3 regions of the Streptomyces sp. NPDC047061 genome follow, and region 3 is predicted to be linked to each of the others. Evidence: riboswitches for the same ligand, from Rfam matches in the RefSeq annotation. Region 3 holds a riboswitch; each other region holds the start of a gene.
What was found. A riboswitch is a leader RNA that binds a small molecule or an ion and turns the genes downstream of it on or off. The one in region 3 is predicted to bind cobalamin.
Positions count from the first base shown of each region.

Region 1: linked by a shared signal. The riboswitch ahead of ABZ887_RS30535 (prenyltransferase/squalene oxidase repeat-containing protein) and the one ahead of ABZ887_RS13835 (CbtB-domain containing protein) in region 3 are both predicted to bind cobalamin.
Region 2: linked by a shared signal. The riboswitch ahead of ABZ887_RS08045 (cobalamin biosynthesis protein) and the one ahead of ABZ887_RS13835 (CbtB-domain containing protein) in region 3 are both predicted to bind cobalamin.

Region 1 covers NZ_JBEYVI010000025.1:50,948-60,348, reverse strand. Annotated here, with positions in the region: gene ABZ887_RS30565 (YoaK family protein) at 1-329, opposite strand, end outside; gene ABZ887_RS30560 (transglycosylase SLT domain-containing protein) at 723-1,136, opposite strand; gene ABZ887_RS30555 (ECF transporter S component) at 1,473-2,336, opposite strand; gene ABZ887_RS30550 (ATP-binding cassette domain-containing protein) at 2,333-3,979, opposite strand; gene ABZ887_RS30545 (CbiQ family ECF transporter T component) at 3,976-5,130, opposite strand; gene ABZ887_RS30540 (SCO2322 family protein) at 5,123-5,740, opposite strand; gene ABZ887_RS30535 (prenyltransferase/squalene oxidase repeat-containing protein) at 5,737-6,969, opposite strand; cobalamin riboswitch at 7,078-7,209, opposite strand; partial or broken gene ABZ887_RS30530 (aminoglycoside phosphotransferase family protein) at 7,264-7,476, shown strand; gene ABZ887_RS30525 (TerD family protein) at 7,610-9,401, shown strand, end outside.
Region 2 covers NZ_JBEYVI010000003.1:436,710-446,110, reverse strand. Annotated here, with positions in the region: gene ABZ887_RS08085 (class II aldolase/adducin family protein) at 1-323, opposite strand, end outside; gene ABZ887_RS08080 (lysozyme) at 520-1,275, shown strand; gene ABZ887_RS08075 (inorganic phosphate transporter) at 1,450-2,700, shown strand; gene ABZ887_RS08070 (hypothetical protein) at 2,720-2,947, shown strand; gene ABZ887_RS08065 (helix-turn-helix transcriptional regulator) at 3,407-4,264, shown strand; gene ABZ887_RS08060 (hypothetical protein) at 4,306-4,800, shown strand; gene ABZ887_RS08055 (hypothetical protein) at 4,733-5,041, opposite strand; gene ABZ887_RS08050 (DUF397 domain-containing protein) at 5,073-5,330, opposite strand; cobalamin riboswitch at 5,507-5,647, shown strand; gene ABZ887_RS08045 (cobalamin biosynthesis protein) at 5,748-6,782, shown strand; gene ABZ887_RS08040 (cobyric acid synthase) at 6,779-8,290, shown strand; gene cobN (cobaltochelatase subunit CobN) at 8,287-9,401, shown strand, end outside.
Region 3 covers NZ_JBEYVI010000007.1:84,208-93,608, reverse strand. Annotated here, with positions in the region: gene ABZ887_RS13855 (BTAD domain-containing putative transcriptional regulator) at 1-935, shown strand, start outside; gene pgm (phosphoglucomutase (alpha-D-glucose-1,6-bisphosphate-dependent)) at 953-2,593, opposite strand; gene ABZ887_RS13845 (barstar family protein) at 2,714-3,100, opposite strand; gene ABZ887_RS13840 (CbtA family protein) at 3,260-4,015, opposite strand; gene ABZ887_RS13835 (CbtB-domain containing protein) at 4,038-4,259, opposite strand; cobalamin riboswitch at 4,296-4,437, opposite strand; gene ABZ887_RS13830 (enoyl-CoA hydratase/isomerase family protein) at 4,505-5,560, opposite strand; partial or broken gene ABZ887_RS13825 (acyl-CoA dehydrogenase family protein) at 5,557-5,664, opposite strand; gene ABZ887_RS13820 (MarR family transcriptional regulator) at 5,937-6,416, shown strand; gene ABZ887_RS13815 (amidohydrolase family protein) at 6,715-7,764, shown strand; gene ABZ887_RS13810 (EfeM/EfeO family lipoprotein) at 7,896-9,092, shown strand; gene efeB (iron uptake transporter deferrochelatase/peroxidase subunit) at 9,089-9,401, shown strand, end outside.

The DNA of each region.
Region 1 (9,401 bases), on a different contig from region 3:
ACCAGGGTCGCCTCCGCCGCCAGCGTCACCCGCATCCACCGGCGCCGGGAGCCGACGGCGAACCGGGCCGCGACCCGGCCGCCCATCGCCGCGCCCAGCATGAAGGCGGCCAGCGAGGTCGCCGAGTGGGGGACGGAGAAGCCGGGCGTCCCGGCGGCCGCGAAGCCGAGGATCACCACGTTGCCGGTCATGTTGGCGGTGAAGACATGGCCCAGGCCGAGATAGCTGACGGCGTCGATCAGGCCGCTCACCAGCATCAGCGCCAGCAGCACGGCCACCAGCCGCACACCGCGGGTCTCGGGGTCGCGGGGCGGGGTGGCCGTCGTCATCGTTCCTCCGGCGGTCCGGCGGGTGGGCTGGCTCCGGGCCCAGTGCACCACGGCGGACCGCACGTCGGCGGCACGGCCGGACGGGTGTCGGCACCACGGTCGGCCGCCTGTCGGCACCACGGTCGGCCGCCTGTCGGCAGCACGGCCGGATGTACGTCGGCACCACGGCGGGCCGTGCGTCGGCACCACGGCGGACCGCACGTCGGCACCACGGCCGGACATGCCGCGGCAGCGCGGCCGCACCTGTGTCGGCGCCCTGTCCGGACATGCGTCGGCACCCTCGCCCAGGAGGAGGGGCGAGGGTGCCGGAGTTCAGGGGCGCGCGGTGCCGGGGATCAGCGGCGGCTGCGCGGCTCGGCCGCGATCGACCGCGGGCGCGCGCGGGTCGGCGGCTCAGTACCAGCCGTTGGCCTGCCAGAAGCTCCAGGCGGCGGTCGGGCTGCCGTAGCGGGAGTTCATGTAGTCCAGACCCCACTTGATCTGGGTGGCCGGGTTGGTCTTCCAGTCGGAGCCGGCGGACGCCATCTTCGAGCCGGGCAGGGCCTGGACCAGGCCGTAGGCGCCGGAGGAGGAGTTGGTGGCGGAGATGTTCCAGCCACTCTCGTGCGACACGATCTTGCTGAACGCGTTGAACTGTGCGGCGTCCGGAATCATCTTGTGCGCGATCGACTGGGCCGAGGAGGCCGACGTGGTGGCGGCCTGGGCGGGCGCCGCGGTCAGGGCCATGCCGGCGGCGGCAGCGGCCACGGCGGCGGTGGTGAGGGCCTTCTTCGGGGAAGCGATGCGGCGGATGAAGGACACGGACACGGAGAACCTCTTTCGTCGGGGACAGGGAGTCGCCGTGCTCCGGAACCACCCGTGAGGGCCGTCCGTATGCGTCGGCGCCGCGGCCCGCTGTGGGCTCGTGGCGCCTGGCGACGTCGTCCAGACAAGCAGGCCGGAAACCTGTCCGCAATCACCCCGTTTACTAGTGGTGGTCGCATACGCGTCGATGGTCCGTTGTGTGGCGTGGCTCTCAAACCGCAGGTCAGCTAGGGTCGCGAAACGGACAAAAGGGAAAAGTCTGACTACTGTTCCGGATCGTAGGTGACGTGGGTCATGTGGGGTGCTTCACCGGTCCGGTCACCTGGCGCGTACGGCGCCTCACGTCCCGGGACCGTCGAATGTGACCGCGGTCTCGAAGGCGGCCCGCCGGGTGGCCCGGCGCAGCGCCCGCAGCAGCGCCGGACCGAGGAGAAGGGTGAGGACGACCGTGCACAGGGCCCGGCCCAGGTTCCAGCCCATGGCGGTGGCCAGGCTGTAGGCGAGGAAACGGGCCAGGTTGGCGGCGGGCCCGGCGTGCGGGTCGAAGGCGAGGTTCGAGGCGGTGCCGGCCAGCAGCGGCCAGCCCGCCAGGTCGACGACCGTGCCGTAGGCGAACGCGGCCACGAAGCCGTACCCCGCCAGCAGCGCCAGCTCCCCGCGGCCGCGCAGCCGACCGGCGCCCGGCAGCAGGCCGGCCCCCATCGTGAACCAGCCCATCGCCAGCATCTGGAACGGCAGCCACGGCCCCACCCCGCCGGTGAGCAGCGCCGACGCGAACATGGTGAGCGAGCCCAGGGTGAACCCGAAGCCCGGCCCGAGGACCCGCCCGCTCAGCACCATCAGGAAGAACATCGGCTCGATCCCGGCGGTGCCGGCGCCGACCGGCCGCAGCGCCGCCCCGGTCGCGGCCAGCACGCCCAGCATGGCGACCGCCTTCGGACCGAGTCCCGACTCGGCGATCGTCGCCGCCAGCACGGCGACCAGCAGCACCAGCAGCCCCGCGAAGAGCCAGGGTGCGTCCTGGGCGTGCGAGGCGATCCGGGAGGAGGGCGGGGCGAGGAAGGGCCAGCCGACGGCGACCACGCCGACGGCGCTGACGAGGAGCAGGGCGGCGAGGGAGCGGGGGCCCAGCCGCACGGGGTTCTCGGCGCGGGACCTCGCCCGGGGACGCGACCGGATACGGGGAGGGGGTGCGCCGGTCATGTCAGCGCCTCCCGGACCTGGGCCACGGTGAGCCACCGCTGCGGCGCGAGGATCTTCGTCACCTGCGGGGCGAAGGACGGCGAGGAGACGACGATGTCGCCGGTCGGCCCGTCCGCGATGACCTCGCCCTCCGCGAGCAGCACCACCCGGTGCGCGAGCTCCGCGGCCAGCTCCACGTCGTGCGTGGCCAGCACGATCGCGTGCCCGTCGGCGGCGAGCCCGCGCAACACGCCCACCAGCCGGGCCTTCGCCGCGTAGTCCAGGCCCCGGGTCGGCTCGTCGAGCAGGAGCAGCGGCGGGCGGGCGGTGAGGACGACGGCGAGCGCGAGGGCGAGCCGCTGCCCCTCGGAGAGATCACGGGGGTGCGTGTCGTCCGCGACCCCGGGCAGCAGGTCGGACACGAGCCCGCGGCAGGTCCCGGAATCCGCCCCCGCGTCCCGGTCGGCGGCCGCGCACTCGGCCCCGACCGTGTCGGCGTACAGCAGGTCACGCGGTTCCTGCGGGACCAGTCCGACCAGGCGCACGAGGTCACGCGGGCGCGTGCGGTGCGGGACCGCGCCGCGGACCCGCACCGCGCCGGAGCCCGGCTCGACGAGCCCGACCAGTGCGCCCAGCAGCGTGGACTTCCCGGCGCCGTTGCGCCCCATGAGGGCCACGGTCTCCCCGGGGGCGACGGTGAGGTCGACGCCGCACAGCGCGTCGACCCGGCCCCGGCGGACGGCGAGGGAACGGACCTCGGCGAGCGGAGCCGCCGCGCCGACCGCGGAACCGCTCACACGACCACCCCCGCGACCGGAAACGGGCCGCTGCTCCGGGACCCGCCCGGCGAGCCGCTCCCGCAACCCGGCCGCCGCCGCCCGCCGCCGGGCGTCCCGTACGGTCATCGGCAGCGGCGACCACCCGGCCAGCCGCCCCAGCTCCACCACCGGCGGACACACCGGCGACACGGCCATCACCTCGGCGGGCGTCCCGCACACCGGCGCGGCCCCGTCCCCCGGCAGCAGCACGACCCGGTCGGCGTACTGCACGACCCGCTCCAGCCGGTGCTCGGCCAGCAGCACCGTCGTCCCCAGGTCGTGCACCAGCCGCTGGAGCACGGCCAGCACCTCCTCGGCGGCGGCCGGGTCGAGCGCGGAGGTCGGCTCGTCCAGCACCAGGACCGCGGGATGCGGGGTGAGCACCGACCCGATCGCGACCCGCTGCCGCTGCCCGCCCGAGAGCGTGGCGATCGTCCGGTCCCGCAGCTCGGCGAGCCCCAGCAGATCGAGGGTCTCCTCCACCCGCCGCCGCATCACCGCCGGGGCGATCCCCAACGACTCCATCCCGTAGGCGAGTTCGTCCTCCACGGTGTCGGTCACGAAGTGGGCGAGCGGATCCTGGCCCACCGTGCCGACGACGTCCGCGAGTTCGCGCGGCCGGTGGGTGCGGGTGTCCCGGCCGGCGACCGTCACCCGCCCGCCCAGGGTGCCGCCGGTGAAGTGCGGCACGAGCCCGCTCACGGAGTTCAGAACCGTCGACTTCCCGGTGCCGGACGGGCCGGCCAGGAGGACGAGTTCACCCTCCGGCACCTCGAAGTCGACATCCTGCACAGCGGGTCGGTCCGCGCCGTCGTAGGTGACGGAGACGTCCTCGAAACGGATCACGACGGCTCCTCCCTGGGGTCCTTGGGATCCCCGGGAACGATGAGAGCGGGCAGCAGGCCGAGCAGCACGGCGGCCGCGGGCCAGAGCGGAAGCGTGGGGGCGACCAGCGGTACGACCCCGGGATGCAGGGCGTCCGGATCACGGACGGACGCCAGGGTGAGCAGGGCGGCGACCGCGGCGCCGGCCCCGGACACCAGCCAGGCCCGCGCGTCCCACGGGTCCGGCCGGTACCGGGTGCGCGGCGAACGCCGGCCGCCGAGCCGCAGCCCCGCCAGCGCGGCGGCCACCCCGGCCGGCAGCAAGGTCATTCCGTAGCCGCTGCCTTCAGCGGTGAGCAGCCCGTACGTTCCCGCGCAGATGCCGAGCAGGCCGCCGAGGGTGAGCACGGCCGTCGTACGGCGGACCCGGTCCGGGACGTCGGCGCTGCGGCCGTACCCGCGCGCGTCCATCGCGGCGGCGAGGGCGACCGAACGCTCCAACGCGCCCTCCAGGACCGGGAGTCCGACCTGGAGCAGGCCGCGGATGCCGGAGTCGGGGCGGCCGCGCAGCCGCCGGGCGGCCCGCAGCCGCTGCACGTCGGCCACCAGGTGCGGTGCGAAGGTGAGCGCGACGACCACGGCCACGCCCAGCTCGTACAGGGCACCGGGCAGGGACTTGAGCAGCCGGGCCGGGTTGGCGAGCGCGTTCGCGGCGCCGACGCAGACCAGGAGGGTGGCGATCCTGAGGCCGTCGTACAGGGCGAAGACGAGCGCCTCCGCGGTGACCCGGCCGCCGAGCCGGATGCCCTGGGCCCAGTGCGGGAGCGGCACTTCGGGGAGGGTGACGAGGGTGTGCGCGCCGGGGACGGGGGAGCCGAGGACGACGGTGAAGGCGAGGCGGACGAGGAGGACGGCGAGGGCGAGCCTGGCGAAGGCGGCGTAGGAGCGGGACCAGGGGGCGACCCGGCTCCGGCAGACGGCCACGACGTAGGCGGTGACCGCAACGAGAAGGGCGAGGAGGAGGGGGTTGCTGGTACGGGACGCGGCGACCCCGAGAGAGAGCGACCAGAGCCACCAGGCGCCGGGGTGCAGGGACACTCGCCCGCGCTTGCGCCCCGTGCGGGGCGCGGGGAACTGCGCGGCCGGCCCCCACCGACCCGCGATGTCACCCATTCCTGCGCCGCCGCGCCTGCCAGAAGGCCCCCGCGGCGAGAAGCGCGACGACTCCCGCACCCGCCAGCAGCCCCACCGACGGCCCGCTGTCCGACGTACCCCCCGCGGCCACCTTCTCCCCGCACCCCCGCTCCGGATATCCCCCGATCGCGCACAGCAACGCGTTCGTGTCGTACCGCAGCGGCTTCGCCACCGTCGCCAGCGCCTCCGCCGTCGTCGCGTCCTCGGACACCACCGCACAGGCCGTCCGCCGCGCAGGCGGCCGCTCTCCCGGGGACGCGTCCGCCGCCGTGCCGAAGTCGACGACCAGCCCCACCCGCTTCCGGCCCGCCACGGCGGGCGTGCCGGCACAGATCGTCCCGAAGTCCGCCGTGCCGCGCGGCCGCGACGCGTCCGCCGAGTCCTCGCTCACCGCGAAGCGGAAACCCTCGACCGAACCGTCGGCGGGCCGCGCGGTGGAGGGGCCCTGCGTGGCGTACGTCCAGCGCGCGCCGTCCCGCTCCCAGAAGGACCAGTAGCGGTAACCGGTGGCCGCCGCCGGCCCGGCGGCCGCCGCGCACAGCGTCAGCGCGGCCAGGAGCAGCAGCGCGGCCCGGCGGACCGCGGTCACAGCTGCTGCTGCTTCCGGCGGCCGCTGAGCAGGAAGCCGATGCCGATACCTCCGACGAGACCGGTGCCGACGATCCACCACACGCTGTTGCCCGACTTCTTCTCCTCGGTGTGCTTCGCGGCGGCCGTGGCCGCCTGCGGCGCCGGACCCGTCGCGTTCAGCGCCGTCACGAGGTTCGTCCCGCCGAAGTCGCGCGGGTCCGCGCCCATCGCGTGCGCGGCGAGGATCAGCTCGGCGTAGGCCGCGGGCCCGCTCTGCTCCGCCCACGGCACGGCGTGCGCCTCCAGCCACGCGTACGGCTTCTTCGCCGGCTTCGTCCAGCCCTGCGCGGCCATGGCGACGACCGCGTCGGCGGTGTTGCCGTAGTCCGGCTGGGGCTCGGCGCCGGGCAGCGCGGAGACGAGGTGGCCCTTGGCGGAGGTGGCGTCCGCCAGGTACGCGGCACCGTTGCGGGCCACCGCCTCCCGGGTGAGGGCCTTGGCGGAGTCCGCGCAGGCATGGCTGCCCTCCGCCGACGCCTTCCCGGCCGTCGTCACGAACCCCTTGCCGAGGGCGCCGAGCACCCCGGCCGCGGTCGCGTCCGCGTTGGCGGCGAGCTTCCCCTGCTTGTCCGGCTGGTAGGCGAGGGCGCCGCCACCGTCCTCGTCGCAGGGGAGGGACCACTTGGCGAGGAGGGCGTACGGCGACCTGTCCGCGCTCGCGCCGGCCGCCGCGAGCGCGCCGACGACCACGCCGGTGGAGTTGGTGTCGCTGGCCGAGCCGGGGGCGTAGCCCCAGCCGCCGTCCGTGTTCTGCTGCGACTTCAGCCAGTTCACGGCCCTGTCCGCGGCGGCGTCGTGGCCGCCGGCCGCCTTCAGCGCCTGTACGGCGGCCGCCGTGCTGTTCGTGTCCACGGTCACCTTGGCGTCACAGGCCGCCGTCGGCTGGGCGCGGAACGCGGCGAACGAGCCGTTCGCGCACTGCTGTCCGGCCAGCCAGTCCACCGCCTTCGCGGCCGGGGTGACCCCCACCGCGCGCTGGGCCAGCAGGGCGAGGGACTGGCGCCAGACGCCGTCGTACTTCGGGTCCGAACCGCCGTACAGCCCCGACGGGAGGACCGCCGACGCGGAGGGCGAGGGGGACGCGGTGCCGGCGGCCATGTCGGCGGCCAGTGCGGTCGTCGCGGGCGTGGCGGTACCGATGACGGCGGTGGCGGCCAGCACCCCGGCGGTGCGGCGGAGGACGGTCATGGTCGGCGGGTGCCTCTCCCTGCGGGGAGCCGGGCAGCACGGGACACCCCGGCGGCTCGGCTCCGTAAACCTCGACGGTGCCGTGCGACGGCGGGCGCCGGCGCACATGAGCCGATCAACGTCCCGGGCGCGGCGGTCCGGCTTGCCACAGAGGGTGTGGCTCACGGTTGCGGGTCAGCGCCGGAATTGCACCGGCTTCCCCCCGTACGGGTGATGACGACCCGGCTACCTTACCGGCCGCCCGGCGGAAGCTGAGAGGGGGCTGTGCGGGGACCGTTTCGTTATGGTCAGGCCATGACGGGGAGACTGCTCGGCTCGGGGCGTTCGGCCGACGTGTACGAGATCGACGAGGCATGGGTGCTGCGCCGGGACCGGGACGGCTGGGGGGACGCCGCCGCCGAGGGCGCCGTGATGACGTACGTACGGGAGCACGGGTACCCGGCGCCCCGGGTGCGGCCGTCCGGGTCCCGTACCGAACTGGTGCTGGAGCGGCTGCCCGGGCCGACCAAAGCCGGGAGGAAGTCGAAGTGCTGGGAGAAGCGGGCGAGTTGATACGGGCGATCGCGTTCTAGGGTGGTTCGTACGAGCTTCCCCCGTAATTCTCGTGCACCGGATCGCACACCTCTGCGACCATCCCCGGATGGCGCACAGTCTCGAATCGCTGGTCATCCGGCACACCCACCGCCTTCCCTCCCCCGCGGGTTCCGACGGGGAAGGAGCCGTCGCCGCACGGCAGTTCGACGCGGCACTGACGTCCGTGGGCTTCAAACTCTCGGCGGAACTGCTGGAGCGGCTGTCGGGACGGTCCGAGGCCGCGGTCCTGCACACCGCCAGACGGACGCTGCGCACCGTGAGCGAGATGGTGGGCGACCACGTCCGGCACAACGCGTACTTCATCGACTTCCCGGCGAACGTGCCGGACACCGAAGAGTTCTGGATGCAGTGCGTGGCGAAGGCGCTCGGCGACGAGAAGTCGCGCGGGAAGGTGCTGGCGCAGCTGCGGAGCGGGGTCCTGGACCTGCTCGGTCTCCCCTCGTACGGCCGGTACCAGCACACCTACGAGGACATGCTGGCGGCGCAGGACGAACTGATCGCCTCGGCGGGTGACCGGGTCACCGTCCTGCATCTCGGCCGGGACCTGGACGACGAACTCACCGACCTGTACCTGTCCCTGGCCGGCTGCGCGACCCCGCTGGGCGAGGACGACCTGCGCGACCTCAAGGCCCTCGCGGAGCGGTGCGCGCTCGGCCCCCAGCCGGAGGCGATCCCGGTCCGGGAGAACCGGGCGGTCGTCAACGAGGCCCGGCTCGGTGTCGGGGCGGACCTCCTCCTCGACACCGTCACCGACGTGCTGCGGCTGGCCTGCGCGCTGTCGGGCGGCGACGTGACGCTGCAGGAGCCGACCCGGTTCCGGGCGCTGTCGCGGCCGCTGCGCCGGGGGCTGCTGGCGGGTCTCGACGCCGTGGTCGCGGCGAACCCCGCGAAGCTCGCCGACGTGCACGCGCACCGGGAACCCTTCAAGCGGCTCGGCGAGCGACTCCATCCGCACGAGTACCCGCGCTGGCCGCACGCCGCCGACGTGTTCGCGGTCGCGCGGGGCGACAAGGAGGCACGGTCCTTCGACAGCCGGATCGAGAGGCTGCTCGACGCGTTCGACGTCATCGGTGCGGTGGAGCTGCTGAAGTCCGCTCCCGGCAAGCTGTTCCGCGCCCTGGACCTCCTGCTGCGCATCGCCGCCGACCAGGAGGAACGGGACGCGGTGGTGGCCGCCGCGGTGCAGGTCGCTCCCGACGTCTCCGGCCGGGTCGCGCTCTCGGTGCGCGAGCACTTCCACAACCGGGCAGCCGAGAGCGGCGAACCCCGGATCTTCGTCAACCGCCGGGGCCGCGCCTGGGTGACCTCCGACCAGCGGCCGCCGGTACCGGCCGCCGACCGCGATCGCCTGATCGCCGCCCTCGACACCGAGATACGCCGTCGGCTCCCGGTGCCGGGCCGGCTGCTGCTCGACCCCGACATCCTCGACGTGGCGCTTCCGCTCAGCGGCCGGGCGACCGAGGCCGGGCTCGGCGTACTGCCCCGAGGGTCCCTCTCCGAGGTCGACGGTGAACAACTGCGCTTCTTCGTGTACTGGAAGGAGACCAGGAGCCGGACCGACTACGACCTGTCGGCGCTGCTTCTCCACGCCGACTACAGCACCGACTCCTGGCTCTCCTACACGAACCTCAAGGCCGTCGGGGGCGTGCATTCGGGCGACATCACCGAAGCACCCGACGGCGCCTCGGAGTTCATCAGCCTGTCCCTGGACCGAGTACGCAGCACATTCGTCGTTCCGCAGGTCAACATCTACGCCGGCGAAGGATTCGAGGAGGTCGAGGAGTCGTTCTTCGGCTTCATGCTGCGCGACGGCGAGCAGAAGGGCCGGCCGTTCGAGC
Region 2 (9,401 bases), on a different contig from region 3:
TGCATCGGCAGTTCGCTGGTCGGGACCAGGGTGCCGAGGACCTGGCGGCCGGCGAGGTCCACGCCCGTCACGTCGTCCGGGCCGAGGCTGTCGTACGGCACGCCCGACGGTGTGACCAGCACGGTGTCGCCGACGCGGACCGAGACGTTGCCGGAGGTGCCGACGACCAGCCCGTCGGACACCGTGCGGCGGGCCGTTGCGACGAGTTCGCGCCAGGCAATCGCCTCCTCCGCGCGTACATCCCGCCTTCGCGGCTCCGACACACGCTGTGCGCCGGCCCGTCCACCCCGTCCGTCACGCTCGTCCCGCTGCTGCTCAGCCATGGCCCGATCCTGTCAGGCGGCGCCCCAACCGCCCCGCACGGCAGGGCACTTTAGACCGGACGTCCCGAATCCAGTAGAGCGCAAATCATCCCAAAGCGTTCCATTTCCCGGCTTGGCCGAAGATCGCCGAGGATACGCCGATCTTCCAATAATCTCTGGACGATTTTCCGTACACGTTGCCATTCCGGGGGGAAACATGGCCCGTGACCGCATTCCGCCGTCCCGCCACCGCGTCCGCGTCCTGGCGGCGTCCATGGCGGCGCTCGCCCTCGCGGGGCCCGCGGCCGCGCTCGCCGGGACACCGGCGTCCGCGGCGAGCCTGCCGAAGGGACACGACGTCTCCTCGCACCAGAAGAGCGTCGACTGGCCGAGCGCCAAGGCGAAAGGCGCCAGGTTCGTCTACATCAAGGCGACCGAGTCCACCACCTACCGCAACCCGTACTTCGGCCAGCAGTACAACGGTTCACGCAAGGCGGGGATCGTGCGCGGCGCGTACCACTTCGCCCTGCCGGACAAGTCGTCGGGCGCCCAGCAGGCCGCGTACTTCGTGAGCCACGGCGGCACCTGGACGGCGGACGGCTGGACCCTGCCGCCCGCGCTCGACGTCGAGTACAACCCGTACGACAGGAAGCACAGGTGCTACGGGCTGAGCCACTCCAGGATGGTCAGGTGGATCAGGTCCTTCAGCGACGAGCTGCAGCGGGAGACCGGCCGGCGGCCGGTGATCTACACGACCACCAACTGGTGGAACCTCTGCACCGGCGGCAGCAGCGCCTTCGCCGACCACCCGCTGTGGATCGCCCGCCACGGCTCGGCGGACGCCGGGACACTGCCGGCCGGATGGTCGTCCTGGACCTTCTGGCAGTACGACAACAGCGGCAGCCTGCCGGGTGACCAGAATCTCTTCAACGGGTCGGCGGGCCGGCTGAAGTCGTTCGCCATGGGCCTCTAGCCAAGCGGGGACTGGGCCGCCGGACCGGCAACGGGACGGCGGCCCCGGTCCGCCCGGCTCCCGGGCACCCTCAACTCGGTTCCATACACCGCCAAGACTGCCTCAGTTCACCTTCCGTTCATCCAGGTTGCCTACGGTCCAACAGCCAATGACCTCGAAAGATTGCCTGGGTAAATGGAAAACTTCTCGCTGATCCTCGCGATTGTGGTGGTCACCGCACTCGCGTTTGATTTCACGAACGGTTTCCACGACACCGCCAACGCGATGGCCACGACCATCTCGACCGGCGCGCTCAAGCCCAAGATCGCAGTGACCATGTCCGCCGCGCTCAACCTGGTGGGCGCCTTCCTCTCGGTGGAGGTCGCCAACACGATCTCCAAGGGTCTCGTCGACGAGAACGGCATTCGTCCCGAGGTCATCTTCGCCGCGCTCGTCGGCGCCATCCTCTGGAACCTCGTGACCTGGCTGGTGGGCCTGCCCTCCAGTTCCTCGCACGCCCTCATGGGCGGTCTGGTCGGCGCCACCGTCGCGTCCGCCGGCTTCGGCGCGGTCCACGGCGACGTGCTCGTCACCAAGGTCCTGCTCCCGGCGGTCGCCGCCCCCCTGGTCGCGGGCCTCGCGGCGACGCTCGCCACCCGCCTGTCCTACGCGATCGGCAAGAACGCCGACGACAACGCCACCCGCAAGGGCTTCCGCGCCGGCCAGATCGCCTCCGCCGGACTGGTCTCGCTCGCGCACGGCACCAACGACGCGCAGAAGACGATGGGCATCATCACCCTCGCGCTGATCGCGGGCGGCTCCATCGCCCCCGGCTCCAACCCTCCCACCTGGGTCATCCTCTCCGCCGGCCTCGCGATCGCGCTCGGCACCTACATCGGCGGCTGGCGGATCATCCGCACCATGGGCAAGGGCCTGACCGACCTTCAGCCGCAGCAGGGCTTCGCCGCCCAGACCAGCGCGGCCACCGCGATCCTGGCCTCCTCGCACCTCGGCTTCTCCCTCTCCACCACGCACGTCGTCTCCGGTTCGGTGATGGGCGCGGGTCTCGGCCGCAAGGGCGGCACGGTCCGCTGGTCCACCGCGACCCGCATGATGGTCGCCTGGGTGCTCACGCTCCCGGCCGCCGCGCTGGTCGGCGCCCTCGCCGAGTCCGTGACGGACCTCGGCGACTGGGGCACGGCGGTCGTCGCCGTCTTCCTCGTGGCCGCCAGCGCCACGATCTGGAAGCTCTCCCGCCGCGAGGTCGTGGACAGCGTCAACGTCAACGACACCGGCGCCACGGAGCCGGCCGGCGTGGTGACCACGGCGATCGCCGCCGTGACCCCGCCCCCCGCGGGCACGGTCGCGGAGGACCTGACCGCCACGATCCCCTCCCCTTCCCCCGCCCCGGCCGCTCCCGCGACCGACCCGGCCGCCACCGTCTGACCCCCGAGGAAGAAGCGACATGAACATCGACTGGGCAGCCATCGGCTCCGTCTTCGGCGTCAGCCTCGTGGCCACGGTGGGCCTGGTGGCCCTCTTCACCCTCGGCATCAAGGGCCTCTCCGCCCGCGAACGCGCCACCGCCCAGGGCAACTCCGCGACCCTGGCCGTGACCGCCGCCTACCTCTGCTTCGCCGGCTGCACGGCCGCCGTGGCCTGGGGCATCCACCTGATCGTGGCGAAGGCCTGAGGTCCCACCACCCAAAAGCCCTACCGCCCGCGCCGCGGTTCCGTCGGTCAATGCCGACGGAACCGCGGCGCAGTGCAGTACCGGTACCCGCGGGGTCGTCGGCGGGCGTCAACCCGCCGCGATCGACCACACGAGTGGCAGCAGGGACGCATGACGCCCACTACGCCCGGAGTCACAGGATTCGTGTGGAAATTTTTCGCTGAATACGGACCGTGGCCGGAGATCCCACCACCTTCGCCGCATCACACGAACCACTTTCCTACCACTCCTCCGTGTACGAGTGCGGCACTTTCGGGGGTTTTATCCGCATTCGGGCTCGCATTGCGACCTCACCTGAAAAGACACATGTCATACTGACCAGCGCTGGCCGCGACGGTCGAACTAACCTACTCTAATGGGTAGTTACAGTTCGACGGTGGCGGCCCGACAAGTCAGCGACGACATGTGGCAGGGAGCACCATGGCCAGAGACATCGATCCGAGCCTGAATCGCCGCAGGCTGCGAATCGAGCTGCGCAAAGCCCGGGAGCAAGCCGGACTGACGCAGCGGGACGCCGTGAAACGTCTGGAATGGTCACTGTCCAAACTCATCCGGATCGAGGCGGGAACAGTCAGCCTCGGCGTCACCGACCTCCGGGCGCTGCTCCAGTTGTACGAGGTCGCGGAGCCGGACCTGGTGGCGGAACTGGAGGAGGCCGCCCGTGGCTCAAAAGGGCTGTCGTGGTGGGCTCAGTACAGCCAGGTGGTCTCCCCCGCATACGCGCTGTACCTGGGCTACGAGGGGGCGGCGGACACAATCCGCATGTACAACCCCGTCATCCTGCCCGGTCTGTTCCAGACCGCGGACTACGCCACAGCACTGCAGTCCGCCACCGCGCAGCAAGCAGATGTGGGGGCGCAGGTGGATCTGCGCATCACCCGTCAGGAGCGGTTCTTCGACGGCGACCACGGCCCCGAGGTGGACGTCGTACTGGACGAAGCGGCACTGCGACGGGAGGTCGGCGGTCCCGCGGTGATGCGACGGCAGCTGGACCACATCAAAACGCTGGCGGACCACCCCCGGACGACCGTCCGGGTGTTGCCGTTCTCCGCCGGCGCGCATTTCAGTGTCAGCACGGCTTTCATCCTGTTGGGATTCAAGGACGACGACGATCTGCTCTACCTGGAGGGTCCCGCGGGCGGTCTGTCCAGCCGCGACGACCTGGACCTCTCGGCCCGCTACCAGGAGTGCTTCGAAGAGATCAGCGCCATCGCGTACGAAGGTGACCGGATGATCGAGCTGCTCGACACGGTCAGGGAGAGTCTGGACAACGGCTGAATCCGGGCTACTACGGCCCGGCGTGAGACGGGGGAGGGCCGATGGCCGTCTTCGGAATACGGGCCTGGTGGGAGCGGTTGCGCGGGTCGACCGGGGCGGGTGCGTCCGGTGATCCGCCGGCCGCCGCCTCGGACAGCGGCGCGCACCATCTCGACGACACCGCCCTGAAGGCCTACGCCATGCAACGGCAGGAGTGGGCGGAGGCGCTCATCCAGGTGGAGAACGCCAGAGTGGCCGGAGAGATCCGGCTGCTGTCGGCCCGGCTCCTGCTCGGCACGGCGTGCGGCAGCGTCCTGCTGCTCAGCATCACAGTGGCCGCGCGGGTCGCACCCAGCGTCCCGCTCGGCTCCCTGACGCCCCTGGGCACGGCGGTCGTCGGCGCGGTCAGCGCGGCGATCCTCACGGCACTGGGTGCGGGGCTCGGCAGGACGCTGAGCAGGCGTTCCGCCGATGCCCCGGCCGCTCCCGTCAGCGGTGCCGCTGCCGCGTCTGACCGGCCGCCAGAAGGCGGTTCAGAACCTGGAGCCGGTCACTGACGGGGGTCAGCCCCCACCACAGACCGGCGCCCACGGCCACCAGGACCGTCACCACCAGCCACACCAGGCCGCGGGCCGCGCCATCCGGCACCAGCAGTGCCGCCAGCGCGCCCACGCCGACGGCGAGGATTCCCGTCACCGAGCAGTAGAGCGCCAGCGGAAGGGCCGTTGCCGGCCACGCCCCGCGGACACCGCGATCACCCAGCCGGGCAGCGGCAGATTCCTTGGCTCGGTCTCCCATGCGTGTACCTCCCGTCCCCCCGCGCGGTGACTCAGCCGCCGCGCGTCTGCGGGTCCACAAGCTCCGCCAGAAAACCACACCACGCCGCGTGACGAAAGACGAGCACAGCGTCTTGACGCCACTTCGAGTCGCGGACCCGCACGCGGTCACTCCCCGGGGCCACTTCCACGCACTCGTTCTGGCCGCTCGAATGGCTGCTTCTGCGCCACGCCCGCCCCGACAGCTCCCTGCCGACCACGCCCACCTCCTCCAGCTCCACTGGCAACCACACGGTCATGGACACCGTCATCCAGCCGACGGTCCGAGACCGCCGGTCGGCGCGTACACGCACGCCCGTTCCCCTCAAGTGTTCCCAGGTTCCTGGCCGGGAAAGAGCCCAGAAACCGCCTATTCGGCCGCCTGACGACACATCAGCGGTGTGGACCTCAGCACACCGCAGCTCCGCAGGTCAACGGCAAGTTGACTGCCGTTCGGACGCGTGGTGGACTGCCCGAGCCAAGTACGGCGGCAAGGGAGGAAGCCGGTGTGAATCCGGCGCGGTCCCGCCACTGTCACCGGGGTAGCAATCCCCGGGAGCCAGGAACTCCCACCGCCGGTCTCGTCGAACCAGGGCGCGGACACCCTGAGTGAGGACATATCGCCATGCGCGGCTGCCGACCGAGGTTCAGTAACCGGCCCGTCCCCGACCCAGCGGCCGGCTGAGCCGATGGGTGCCGATCGCGTCTTCGCGTACGGCGCCGCCGCCGGCCTTCTCGGTGACCTGCTGCTCGGCGACCCGCGCCGGGGGCATCCGGTCGCCGTGTTCGGGCGGGCGGCCGGGGCCGTGGAGCGGGTGCTGTGGCGGGACCACCGCGGGTGGGGCGCGCTGCACACCGCCGTGTGCGCCGGCGGCGCCGTGGCGCTGGGCGCCGTGGCCCAGCGGGTCGTACGACCGTCCACCGCCGCGTCCGTCGCGCTGACCGCGGCCGCCACCTGGGCCGTCGTCGGGGGCACTTCGCTCGCCCGCGAGGCCCGCGTCATCGGGCGTGCCCTGGAGGCGGGGGACGTCGAGGCGGCCCGTGCCCGGCTGCCGCATCTGTGCGGACGGGATCCGCAGGCCCTGGACGCCGACGGGATCGCGCGGGCGGTCGTGGAGTCCGTCGCCGAGAACACGAGCGACGCGGTCGTCGGGGCGCTGGTGTGGGGGGCGGTGGGGGGCGTGCCCGGGCTGGTGGGGTTCCGGGCCGTCAACACCCTGGACGCCATGGTCGGGCACAGGTCGGCCCGGTACCGGAGGTACGGATGGGCTTCGGCGCGGCTGGACGACGTGGCGGGCTGGCCGGGGGCGCGGCTCACCGCCGTGCTGGCCGCCGTGGCCGGAAGTGACACCACCGGAGCGGTACGGGCCTGGCGGGCCGATGCGGTGAAGCATCCGAGTCCCAACGCCGGGCCCGTGGAGGCTTCGTTCGCCGGGGCGTTGGGGGTGCGGCTCGGGGGGACGTTGTCGTATGGCGGGCGGGTCGAGCACCGGCCGGTGCTGAACGGGGAGGGGCGGAGCGTGGAGACCGGGGACATCGAGCGGGCCGTGCGGCTCTCACGACGGGTGGGGTGGCTGGCGTTGGGGGTGAGTGCGGCGACTGCCTTGCTGCGGGGGCGGATCGACCGGCCACAGCGGTCGCGGGTCGACCAGGCACAGCGGTCGCGGGTCGACCATGCTCAGCGGTCGCGGTCGGCCGTGCAGCGGCCCGGGGGTTCCTCATGAACAACGGAGGCCTCCTCGTCGCCGGTACCACCTCCGACGCCGGGAAGAGCGTCGTCACCGCCGGTATCTGCCGGTGGCTGGTGCGGCAGGGGGTGAAGGTCGCGCCGTTCAAGGCGCAGAACATGTCCCTCAACTCCTTTGTCACGCGCGAAGGTGCCGAGATCGGGCGGGCGCAGGCCATGCAGGCGCAGGCCTGCCGGGTGGAGCCGACCGCGCTCATGAACCCCGTGCTGCTCAAGCCCGGTGGCGAACAGAGCAGTCAGGTCGTGCTGCTCGGCAAGCCGGTCGGTGAGCTCAGCGCACGCGGGTACCACGGTGGACGGCAGCAGCGGCTGCTCGGGACCGTGCTCGACTGTCTCGCCGAGTTGCGGGGCACGTATGACGCGGTGATCTGTGAGGGGGCGGGCAGTCCGGCGGAGATCAACCTGCGCCGGACCGACATCGTGAACATGGGGATCGCCCGGAACGCCGGGCTGCCCGTGCTCGTGGTCGGGGACATCGACCGCGGGGGCGTGTTCGCCTCCTTCTTCGGGACCGTGGCGCTGTTGTCGCCGGAGGACCAGGCCCTCGTCGCCGGGTTCCTCGTCAACAAGTTCCGGGGGGACGTGTCCCTGCTGGAGCCGGGCCTGGACATGCTGCACGGGCTCACCGGGCGGCACACCTACGGCGTCCTCCCCTTCCGGCACGGGCTCGGGATCGACGAGGAGGACGGACTGCGGGTGTCCCTGCGCGGGACCGTCCGGGAGTCGAACACGGCCCCGCCCGTCGGGGCGGACGTGCTCCGGGTCGCCGTCTGTGCGATCCCGCTGATGTCCAACTTCACGGACGTGGACGCGCTGGCCGCCGAACCCGGCGTCGTGGTGCGGTTCGTGGACCGGCCGGAGGAGCTGGCCGACGCCGACCTGGTCGTGATCCCGGGGACCCGGGGGACGGTCCGGGCCCTGGAGTGGCTGCACGAGCGGGGGCTCGCGGACGCGCTGCGGCGCCGGGCCGCCGAACAGCGGCCCGTGCTCGGCATCTGCGGTGGCTTCCAGATCCTCGGCGAGCACATCGAGGACGAGGTCGAGAGCCGCAAGGGGGCCGTCGACGGGCTCGGGGTACTGCCCGTGCGCGTCCGGTTCGCCCGGGAGAAGACCCTCACCCGGCCCGTCGGGGAGGCCCTCGGCGAGCGGGTCGAGGGGTACGAGATCCATCACGGGGTCGGTGAGGTGACCGGCGGGGAGCCCTTCTTCGACGGCTGCCGGGTCGGGCAGACCTGGGGCACGCACTGGCACGGCTCCCTGGAGTCGGACGGTTTCCGGCGGGCCTTCCTGCGCGAGGTGGCGGCCGCCGCGGGCCGCCGGTTCGTGCCGGCCCCCGACACCTCGTTCGCCGCGCTGCGCGAGGAGCAGCTCGACCGGCTCGGCGACCTGATCGAACAGCACGCGGACACGGACGCGCTCTGGCGGCTCATCGAGTCGGGCGCGCCGCAAGGACTGCCTTTCATTCCACCGGGAGCGCCCGCATGAGCACTGTGTTGTTGTTGTCGACCGCCGACACCGATCTGCTGGCGGCCCGGGCCGCCTCCGGTGCCGACTACCGGATCGGCAATCCGACGCGCGTCGACGTCACCGAGGAGCTGCCCGCGCTCCTCGCGGGCGCGGACATCGCCGTCGTACGGCTGCTCGGCGGCAGGCGGGCCTGGGAGGACGGGCTCGCCGCGCTGAAGGCCGCCGGCATCCCGACCGTGCTGCTCGGCGGCGAGACGGTGCCGGACGCCGAGCTGATGGCCGAGTCGTCGGTGCCGGCGGGCGTGGTCGCCGAGGCCCTCAGGTACCTCGTCGAGGGCGGCCCCGGCAACCTCACCGAGCTGGCCCGGTTCCTCTCCGACACCGTGCTGCTGACCGGTGAGGGGTTCGTCGAGCCGCAGAAGATGCCCGAGTACGGCGTCCACGGCTCCCGTACCCGGGAGAGCGGCCGGCCGACCGTCGGGGTGCTCTTCTACCGGGCCCATGAACTGAGCGGCAACACGGGCTTCGTGGACACCCTGTGCGACGCGGTCGAGGCGCGCGGCGCCAACGCCCTTCCGGTGTACTGCGGTTCGCTGCGCGGCGCGGACCCCGGGCTGTACGAGCTCCTCGCCGGGGCCGACACGCTGGTCACGACCGTCCTGGCGGCCGGCGGCACGCACGCCTCGCAGGCCTCGGCCGGCGGCGACGAGGAGGCCTGGGACATCGGGGCGCTCGCCGACCTCGACGTACCGGTGCTGCAGGGCCTCTGCCTGACCTCCTCCCGGCAGGCCTGGGACGACTCCGACGCCGCCCTCTCCCCCATGGACGCGGCGATGCAGGTCGCGATCCCGGAGTTCGACGGACGGCTGATCACGGTCCCGTTCTCCTTCAAGGAACAGGGACCCGACGACGTCCCGGTGTACGTCGCCGACCCCGAGCGGGCCGGACGCGTCGCCGGGATCGCCGTACGGCACGCGCGGCTGCGGCACAAGCCGAACGCGGAGAAGAAGGTCGCGCTGGTCTTCACCGCATACCCGACCAAGCACTCCCGGGTCGGCAACGCGGTGGGGCTCGACACCCCCGCGTCGGCGGTGGGCGTGCTGGACGCGCTGCGGGACGCCGGGTACGT
Region 3 (9,401 bases):
CGTCCCACGTCCAGCTGGCGCTCGCCCGTGCCGACGGCGAAGCCCCGCTGATGGCGGCCGCGTTGATGACCTCGGCGCGGTTGCTGCCGCACGAGACCCGGGCCGCCACCCGATCGCAGCTCACCGCCGAACTGCGCGACCTCGCCCACGCCCACGACCTGCCCGCCTACCGGTGGATCTGCGAGAACCTGGACTCGATGACCGCCGCCGCCCGCAACGACCCGGCGGCCGTGCAGCGGCACACCGCGGAGGGGCTGGTCCTCGCCCGCCGTTACCGCATGGTGTGGGCGCAGGGGCTCAGCGCCGCGACCTCCGCGATGCTGGCCACCGTGGCCGGGCGCTTCGAGGCGGCGGAGGCCGCCTACGCGGAGGCGGACACCCTGTTGCAGCGGGTGGGCGCCCATCACGCGACCGGGTTGCGCACGCTGGCGGTGATCACCATGCGGTTCGTCCAGGGCCGGGTGGCCGAGATCGAACCGGTGGTCCGTGCCGTGTACGAGTCCGCGGGTGCCCCGGTCGCGGTGGCGCAGGCGCTGGTCCTGGCCCGGCTGGGCCGACTCGACGAGGCCCTGGCCGTGCCCGTGGCCCCGGAGCCGCTGCAGGACCATCTCTACGGCCTGGAGCTCGACTTCCGTGCCCAGCTCGCCGTGCTCCACCGGGACCACGACTCGGCGGCCGCCCTGCTCGGGCACCTGCTCCCGCTGCGGGACCAGCTGGCGGGCGCGGCGGGCGCGGTGTACGCGAGCCGTCCGCTCGCGCACGCCCTCGCCGACCTGCACCGGCTCCTCGGTGAGGACCGGGCGGCGGCCGAGGGCTACGCGCTGGCCGAACGCACCGCGCACGCCTGGGGATCGGCCCACCTCGCGGCGGACGCCCGCCGGGCGGCGGCGGACCTGGCCGAGGCCAGGGCACGCCGCCGCACCCTCGCGACCTGACCGCGCCGCCCGGGGCGTCAGCTGCCGAGCGCGGCCATCACCACCGCCTTGGCCTCCTCCTGGACCCGGGCCAGGTGGTCGGGGCCCTGGAAGGACTCGGCGTAGATCTTGTAGACGTCCTCGGTGCCGGACGGGCGGGCCGCGAACCAGGCGTTCTCCGTCGTCACCTTGATGCCGCCGATCGCCGCGCCGTTGCCCGGGGCCTCGGTGAGGACGGCGGTGACCGGCTCCCCCGCCAGGGTCTCGGCGGTGACCTGGGCCGGGGAGAGCTTGGCCAGGAGGGCCTTCTCCTCGCGGGTCGCCGGGGCGTCGATGCGGGCGTAGGCGGGCTCGCCGAAGCGGGCGGTGAGGTCGGCGTAGTGCTCGGACGGGGTCCTGTCCGTCACGGCCGTGATCTCGGAGGCGAGCAGGGCGAGCAGGATGCCGTCCTTGTCGGTGGTCCACACCGAGCCGTCCCGGCGCAGGAAGGAGGCACCGGCGGACTCCTCGCCGCCGAACCCGATCGCCCCGCTGACCAGTCCGTCCACGAACCACTTGAACCCGACGGGGACCTCGACCAGTTGGCGGCCGAGGTCGGCGGCGACCCGGTCGATCATCGAGGACGAGACGAGGGTCTTGCCGATGCCGGCGCTCGCCGCCCACTGCTCGCGGTGGCGGTAGAGGTAGGAGATGGCGACGGCAAGGTAGTGGTTGGGGTTCATCAGGCCGGCGTCGCGGGTGACGATGCCGTGCCGGTCGGCGTCGGCGTCGTTGCCGGTGGCGACCCTGAACTCCTCCCGCTTCTCGATGAGCGAGGCCATCGCGTACGGCGACGAGCAGTCCATGCGGATCTTGCCGTCCCAGTCCAGCGTCATGAACCGCCAGGTGGGGTCGGTGTACGGGTTGACCACGGTCAGGTCGAGCCCGTGCCGTTCGGCGATCCGGCCCCAGTAGGCGACGGAGGCGCCGCCGAGCGGGTCGGCGCCGATGCGCAGTCCGGAGGCCCGGACCGCGTCGAGGTCGAGGACGCTGGGCAGGTCGTCGACGTAGGTGCCCATGAAGTCGTACCGGCCGGTGGCAGGCGCGGCGAGCGCGTGCTCGTACGGGATCCGCTGTACGTCCTTCATCCCGTCCGCGATGATCTGGTTGGCGCGGTCCTGGATCCAGGAGGTGGCGTCGGAGGCGGCGGGGCCGCCGCTGGGCGGGTTGTACTTGAAGCCGCCGTCGGCGGGCGGGTTGTGCGAGGGGGTCACCACGACGCCGTCCGCGAGGCCGGTCGTACGGCCCCGGTTGTGGGTGAGGATGGCGTGCGAGACGGCGGGGGTGGGGGTGTAGCCGTCGGCGCTGTCGATCAGGACGGTCACGCCGTTGGCCGCGAAGACCTCCAGGGCGGTGACCTTGGCGGGCTCGGACAGGGCGTGGGTGTCGGCTCCGAGGAAGAGGGGGCCGTCGGTGCCCTGGCCGCCGCGGTACTCGCAGATGGCCTGGCTGGTGGCGGCGATGTGGTCCTCGTTGAAGGCGGTCGTCAGCGACGATCCGCGGTGGCCCGAGGTGCCGAACGCCACCCGCTGGCCCGGGTCGGACGGGTCGGGGTGCAGTGCGTAGTAGGCCGTGACCAGCCGGGCCACGTCGACGAGGTCCTCCGGAGCCGCCGGCCGGCCCGCTCGCTCATGCGGCATGAGTCCACTTCCTCCGCAGTCGTTGATCGATCGCTCGCCGCCCATCTTTCCTTGTCAGCGGCCGCGGGCGCGAGTGCGGCACCGGCCGCGCGCCGAAGACACGGCGGGTTCACGGCGGGTTCACAGCAGACGTACCGTGTCCGGGGCCCGCTCCTCGAAGATCTCGACCAGCCAGTCGAAGACGGTGGCCCCGCGTCCGGCGCGGGCCTCGGCCAGCTTCGCCGCGACGTCGGCACGGTTGGTCGGGTGGCAGCGGGCGAGCCGGAGCTCCAGCTGGCGGGCGGTCTCCGCATGGCCCAGGTGCGCACGGGACGTCTCGTGGTCGCGCCACTCGAAGACGAAGTCGCCGTCCTCGGGCGTGCCGAAGCCGCCCCGGAGACAGTCGACGAACGCGTCGAGGTTGCGGCCGAAGTAGCCGCCGGGCCCGTTGACCGCCTCGCCGATCACCCGCCAGAAGTCCTCCAGGGTCCTGATCCCGCTGCCGTCCAGTACATAAGTCACCGTCACGGCCCGCAGGATACGGCGGTCCGCGGGCATTGATCGCGCACGGCAGCACACGCACGGGTCCACGGACACCGGTCGACGGTTTCCGATCCGGAAAACGCGGGAGGGCCCCCGGACGGTTCCGGGGGCCCTCTCGTGTCGTTCGGTGTGCCGCACCGCGGGTCAGTGCGGAGCGGGCACCGTGCGGGCGGCGGCCGGCGCCTTCGCCGGCCTCGGGTTGAGGACACGGTCGGCCAACTCGCCGAACAGCAGGCCGAATCCGCCCCACAGCACCACCTGGATGGCGAGCGCCGAGAGCCGGAACCGCCACAGCAGGGTGGCCGGGAAGTCGTTCGGCACCTCGTTGACGACCGGCAGGAACTGGTACGCCAGCCCGACGAGGACACCGAACGCGACCACCGCGAGGACGGTCGCCCACCAGCTGCCCAGCCGCGGCCGGAGCCGCTTGCCGAGGATGGTGGCGGCGACCGCGAGGAGCACGCTGAGCACCATCATCAGGAAGTACAGCGTGGTCCGCTTGCCGATGGTGTCCGGGTCGCCCACCGACGGCGGGTTGGCCGGGTACTTCAGGAACGGCACCACGTAGACGACCGCAAGTGCGCAGCCGGACAGCAGCAGTGCCGTCGCCCGCGGCGAGAAGCGGCCGACACGGCCGAGGGCGAAGGAGTAGGCCAGGGCGGCGATGCCGCCGAAGGCGACCCCGTAGACCAGGACACCGGTGGCCAGGCCGGCGGTGGACTGCAGGGAGCGGGAGACGACCGCCATCTCGTGCTCGTGCGAGTGGGCGTCCTCGAAGCCGATCGCCTTGTCGACGTTCGGCTCACCGAGCAGGTAGGCGACGACGAGGGCGAGCAGACCGGCGGCCAGGCCGGCGAGCATGCCCCGCACCAGGAGGTTACGGACCGTTGCGGAGTTCATGGGTGGTACGGCGTCCCTCGCGTCAGTGGCAGGGGAAGCCGAGCAGGTGGCGGGCGTCGTGCACCCACTCGTGGACGTCCGTGCCGCTGAACACGGAGGTGGCGCCCTGTTCGGCGCCGACGAAGTAGAGCAGGACCAGCATCAGGATGCCGAAGAAGACCGCCCAGGGAGCTATCGCGGACAGCGGCAGCTTGGCGGGAACGGCGGGGGTGTTGGCTGTCGGCGGAGCGACGGTCTGCGCCATGGCAGGACCTCCTCTGGGAGTTCGCGTCCCATCTCGGTGGTGCACAGGACGACGGCCACGGGTCTGACTCACAAACAGCCCTGGAGCTCTTGCATACAGTGGCGCGACCGTGCCGGATTTCCACCGGCTTCCGTCTCGCCGTCGTCGATATCGGACAGACCGTACCGCGTGTCAGGGGCACGGCCAAGACCGCGTCACCAGGCGTGATCTTCATCTCGCGCCTGGTGGGCGGCTGGTGGGACGGTTCAGGCGGGTGGGGCGAGGCCCAGTTCGCGGTCGCCGAGCGGGGCGAAGAAGCGGTCGACGTCGGCGTCGGTGACCTCGGCGAGGGTCGCCGGGGACCAGTGCGGGGCGCGGTCCTTGTCGACGACCTGGGCGCGGATGCCCTCCACCAGGTCGGGGCTCGCGAGGGTCGCGCAGGAGACGCGGTACTCCTGGTCCAGGACCCGTTCCAGGGAGCCGAGTTGCCGGGCCCGGCGCAGCGCCTGCAGCGTGACCTTCAGCGAGGTGGGCGACCGGGTGAGCAGGGTGTCCGCGGCCTCCTTCGCCGCCGGGTCGCCGTGCGCGAACAGCCGCTGGACGATCTCCTCGACCGTGTCGGCCGGGTAGCAGGCGTCGATCCACGCCCGGTGCCCGGCCAACTCCCCGTCCGGCGCCTGCCGGACCTGCCGGGCGAGCGCCTCGGGCACGGGCAGGGTGGCGAGGTCGGCGACGAACGCCCGGAGCGAGCCGGAGGGCATGTAGTGGTCGGCGAGTCCGCACAGCATCGCGTCGGCGGCGCCGATCTGGGCGCCGGTCAGGGCGAGATGGGTGCCGAGTTCGCCGGGCGCGCGGCCGAGCAGGTAGGTGCCGCCGACGTCGGGCACGAAGCCGATCCCGGTCTCGGGCATGGCGATCCGGGACCGCTCGGTGGCGATCCGGACGCTGCCGTGGGCCGAGACACCGACCCCGCCGCCCATCACGATGCCGTCCATCAGGGCGACGTACGGCTTCGGGTACCGGGCGATGCGGGCGTTGAGGTGGTACTCGTCCCGCCAGAACGCGGCCGCGGCCGACCCGTCGCCGTCGCGGGCGTCGTCGTGGACAGCGCGGATGTCGCCGCCCGCGCAGAGGCCGCGCTCCCCCGCGCCGGTGATGACGACGGTCTCGACGGCCGGGTCGTGCTCCCAGGCGGTGAGCGCCTCGTCGATGCGGCGCACCATCGCGTGCGTCAGCGCGTTGATGGCCTGCGGCCGGTTGAGCGTGATGTGCGCGGCCCGTCCGTCGACGTGCAGCAGGACGTGTTGCTCGGCGCCGGTCATCCGGACACCTCCGCCGGGCCGCGGGCCACGATGAGGCGCATGATCTCGTCGGTTCCTTCCGGGATCGGGTGGACACGTGGGTCACGGACGATCTTCTCCTGCCCGATCCGCCCACGGCACGCCGACCCTCGCACCCGCCGCCGCCAGGTACGACGTAACCATCGGTAACACCTTCGGCGGTGCCGGACCCCGCGATCCGCCCGGACCGCGGCCGTTCGCCCCTCAATAACTGCCCGTCCGTCCACGACGTGGCTGAACAGGCAGTGACCGGCCGGGACGTGAAGGTCCTTCGCAAGGCAAGCCGGGCTGGTCAGACCCTTGAGCGATAACCTACCCATGGGTATGGACAGTTGAGCCGTCAAGCCAGCCTCTTCCCATGGAGACTCCCGAGCCTCGCTGGCTGACGGATGACGAGACGCAGTGCTGGCTCGTCCCTGCCGGGGTGCTGGTCCGGCTGCCGGCGGAGCTGGACGCGCAGTTGCAGCGGGACGCGGGGATCAGTCACTTCGAGTACCAGGTGCTGTCGGGACTCTCCGAGGCACCCGGCCGCACCCTGCGGATGAGCGAGCTGGCGATGTTCGCGAACGGCTCGCTGTCCCGGCTCTCCCACGTCGCCAAGCGGCTCGAGGACCGGGGCTGGCTGCGCCGGGAGCCGGACCCGGACAACGTCCGCTTCACCGTGGCGACGCTGACGGACGCCGGCTGGGAGAAGGTCGTCGACTCGGCGCCCGGGCACGTGGCGACCGTACGGCGGACGGTCCTCGACCCGCTGACCCGGTCCCAGGTCCGGCAGTTGCACGAGATCGGCCGCCGCATCCTCGCGGCGACGGACGACGCGGGCAGGCCGTTGAGCTAGGGGCTCCGCCGGTATCGCCGCGATGCGCCGTCGTTCGCCTGCGGCGCCGTGGGGGCTGGTCGCGCAGTTCCCCGCGCCCCTTTGGGGCGCTTGAGTGAGCCGCACATGCCATGCAGCCCCGCGCCCCTTCGGGGCGCTTGCGCGAGCGAGGAATCCACCCCTCACCCTCCCAGGGGCCCACAGCCACCACGCCCTCGTGAGCTCATTGCTGTAGCGTTTACTCCAATTGTAATCAGCGCTACGGTAAGTAGGCCGTCAGTAGGCGGCCCCGTGCCGTCACGACGGGAAGAGCAGCCCCATGACCAGTGCCTCGCGCCGGATCGACGTCCACCAGCACCTGGTCCCGCCCTTCTACCGGGACGCCCTGGCCGGGCGCGGGATCATCGAGGCGGGCGGCCGGGCGCTGCCCGCGTGGAGTCCCGAGGCGGCGCTGGAGCTGATGGATCTGCTCGGCACCGAGACGGCGATCCTGTCGGTCTCCACCCCGGGCACCGGCTTCCTCGCCGACCCCGGCGAGGCCGCCGCCCTGGCCCGGCGGCTGAACGACTTCTCCGCCGCGCTCGCCGCCGCGCACCCGGGCCGCTTCGGCTGGTTCGCCACCCTGCCCCTGCCGGACGCCGCCGCTGCCGCCGAGGAGGCCGAGCGCACGCTCGCCGAGCTCGGCGCCGACGGCGTCACCCTGCTCGCCAACACCGGCGGCGACTACCTCGGGGCCGCCGGCCAGGACGCCCTGTGGCGGGTCCTGGACGAGCACGGGGCCGTCGCGTTCGTCCACCCGGCCGAGCTGCCCGGACCCGCGGTGGACGGGATCCCGCCGTTCGCCGCCGACTTCCTCCTCGACACCACCCGTGCCGCCTACCTCCTGGTCCGCAACGGTGTCGTGCGCCGGTACCCGCACATCCGGTTCGTCCTCAGCCACGCGGGCGGTTTCGTGCCGTACGCCTCCCACCGCATGGCCGTCGCCCTCGCGGCCGACACCGGGCGCAGCCCCCTGGACATCCTGGACGACCTCCGCGGCTTCTACTTCGACACGGCGCTGTCCTCCAGCCCGGCCGCCCTGCCCACGCTGCTCGCCTTCGCCCGGCCCGGGCACGTCCTGTTCGGCAGCGACTGGCCGTTCGCGCCGGCCGCGGCGGGCCAGTACTTCGCCAACGGGCTGGACGGCGGGGTCGACCCCGGCACCCTCGCGGCCGTCGACCGCGGCAACGCCGAGGCGCTCTTCCCACGCCTGGCGACCGGCGCCCCCGCCCCGGCTCCCGCCCGTCCGCTTCCCGCGCGGCTGCGGCAGTCCGTGCGGCGCGCCGGTGCCCGCGCCTTCTTCCGGATGGTCCAGCCCGGTACCGACTGAGCGGCTTCCCCGGAGGTCCGGTGAACCGGCAGGGAACTCTTGGTCATGGGTTTCCCTGGACGGCCGTTCGAGAACAAAGGGCTGCCTAACATGAGGCGATCACGAACGGTACGAACCCCCGGGAGCTCGGGATGGTGTTGTCCGGCCTCGGCTGGAGGTCGTTGCGTCCCTGGGCGGTCGTCGGTGTCGCCGTCGTATGCCTGGTGGCCGGATTTCTGGCCCTCACGCACGACTCACGCCCCGCACACGCCGACCCGGCCGCGCTGCCGCACACCACCGTGGAGGTGTCCGCCAGCCGCTGCGGCCGGGGATGGAGCACCCCGGTGTCCGGCGTCCAGGTCTTCGACCTGCACAACCCGACCGACGGGGCCGCCGAGGCCCTCCTGGAGGACCCGACGAGCGAGGCCGTGTACGGCGAGGTGGAGGACATCGGGCCCGGCACCACCCGGGAGCTGACCGTCCGGCTCGGCAAGGGCGCCTACGCCTTCAAGTGCGTGCCCGACGACGCCGACGCCGTCACCGGGCCCACGGTCCGCATCGGCAGGGGCAGCAGCGGGCCTGCCGCGGCCCCGGTCACCGAGCACGACCTGATCCCGCCCGCGCTCGCCTACCAGAAGTGGGTCGGCGGCGGCCTGTCCGACGTCGTACGGCTGACGACCGCCCTGCGGGACGCGATCGACCGTGGTGATCTCGCCGCCGCCCGCACCGCCTGGCTGCCGGCGCACCTGGAGTACGAGCGGCTGGGCGCGGCGTACGACGCCTTCGGGGACGCCGACGGCGCGATCAACGGCACCGACGCGGGGCTGGGCGGCGGGGTGCACGACAAGGACTTCACCGGCTTCCACCGGATCGAGTACGGCCTGTGGCACGGCGAGTCCGCGACCGGCCTGCGGGGCCCGGCGGCGGACCTGGTCAAGGCGGTCACCGCGCTGCGCGACGACTGGGCGCAGACCCGGATGGACCCCGCCCAGCTGGGGCTGCGGGCGCACGAGATCCTGGAGAACACGGTGCAGTTCGAGCTGACCGGCCGTACCGACTACGGCAGCGGCAGCAACCTCGCCACCGCCCGCGCCAACCTGGACGGCACGGTGGAGGTCATGTCCCGGCTGCACCCGCTGCTGGCCACCCGGTACACGGGTCTGGCCGGTCTGGAGAGCGAGTTGAAGCAGGCCGGCGAGATCCTCGACGGCTTCGGGCACGGCGGCACCTGGACCCCGCCGGGGAAGCTCGGCCACCGGCAGCGCGAGGACGTCGACGCGGTCCTCGGCGACCTGGTGGAGCGGCTGGCGTCGGTGGCGACCCTGTGCGATCCGCGGAGGACGGTATGAGCACGAACGAGACGGCCGGCAGCGGCGGAGTGGGCCGCCGCGGGTTCCTGCGCGGCGCGGCCCTCGCGGGCGCCGGGCTGGCCGCGGGCGGTGCGGCCGCCCCCGGCACGGGCACCGCCACCCTCGGCGCCACCACCCCTGGCGCGATCGCTCCCTTCCACGGCGCCCGCCAGCAGTCCGCGATCGCCGCGCCCCGCCGGACGACCGTGTTCACGTCCCTCGACGTCACCGCCGGGAGCCGCGCCGAGCTGACCGAGCTGCTGCACACGCTCACCGACCGCGCCCGCTTCCTGACCTCGGGCGGCACCC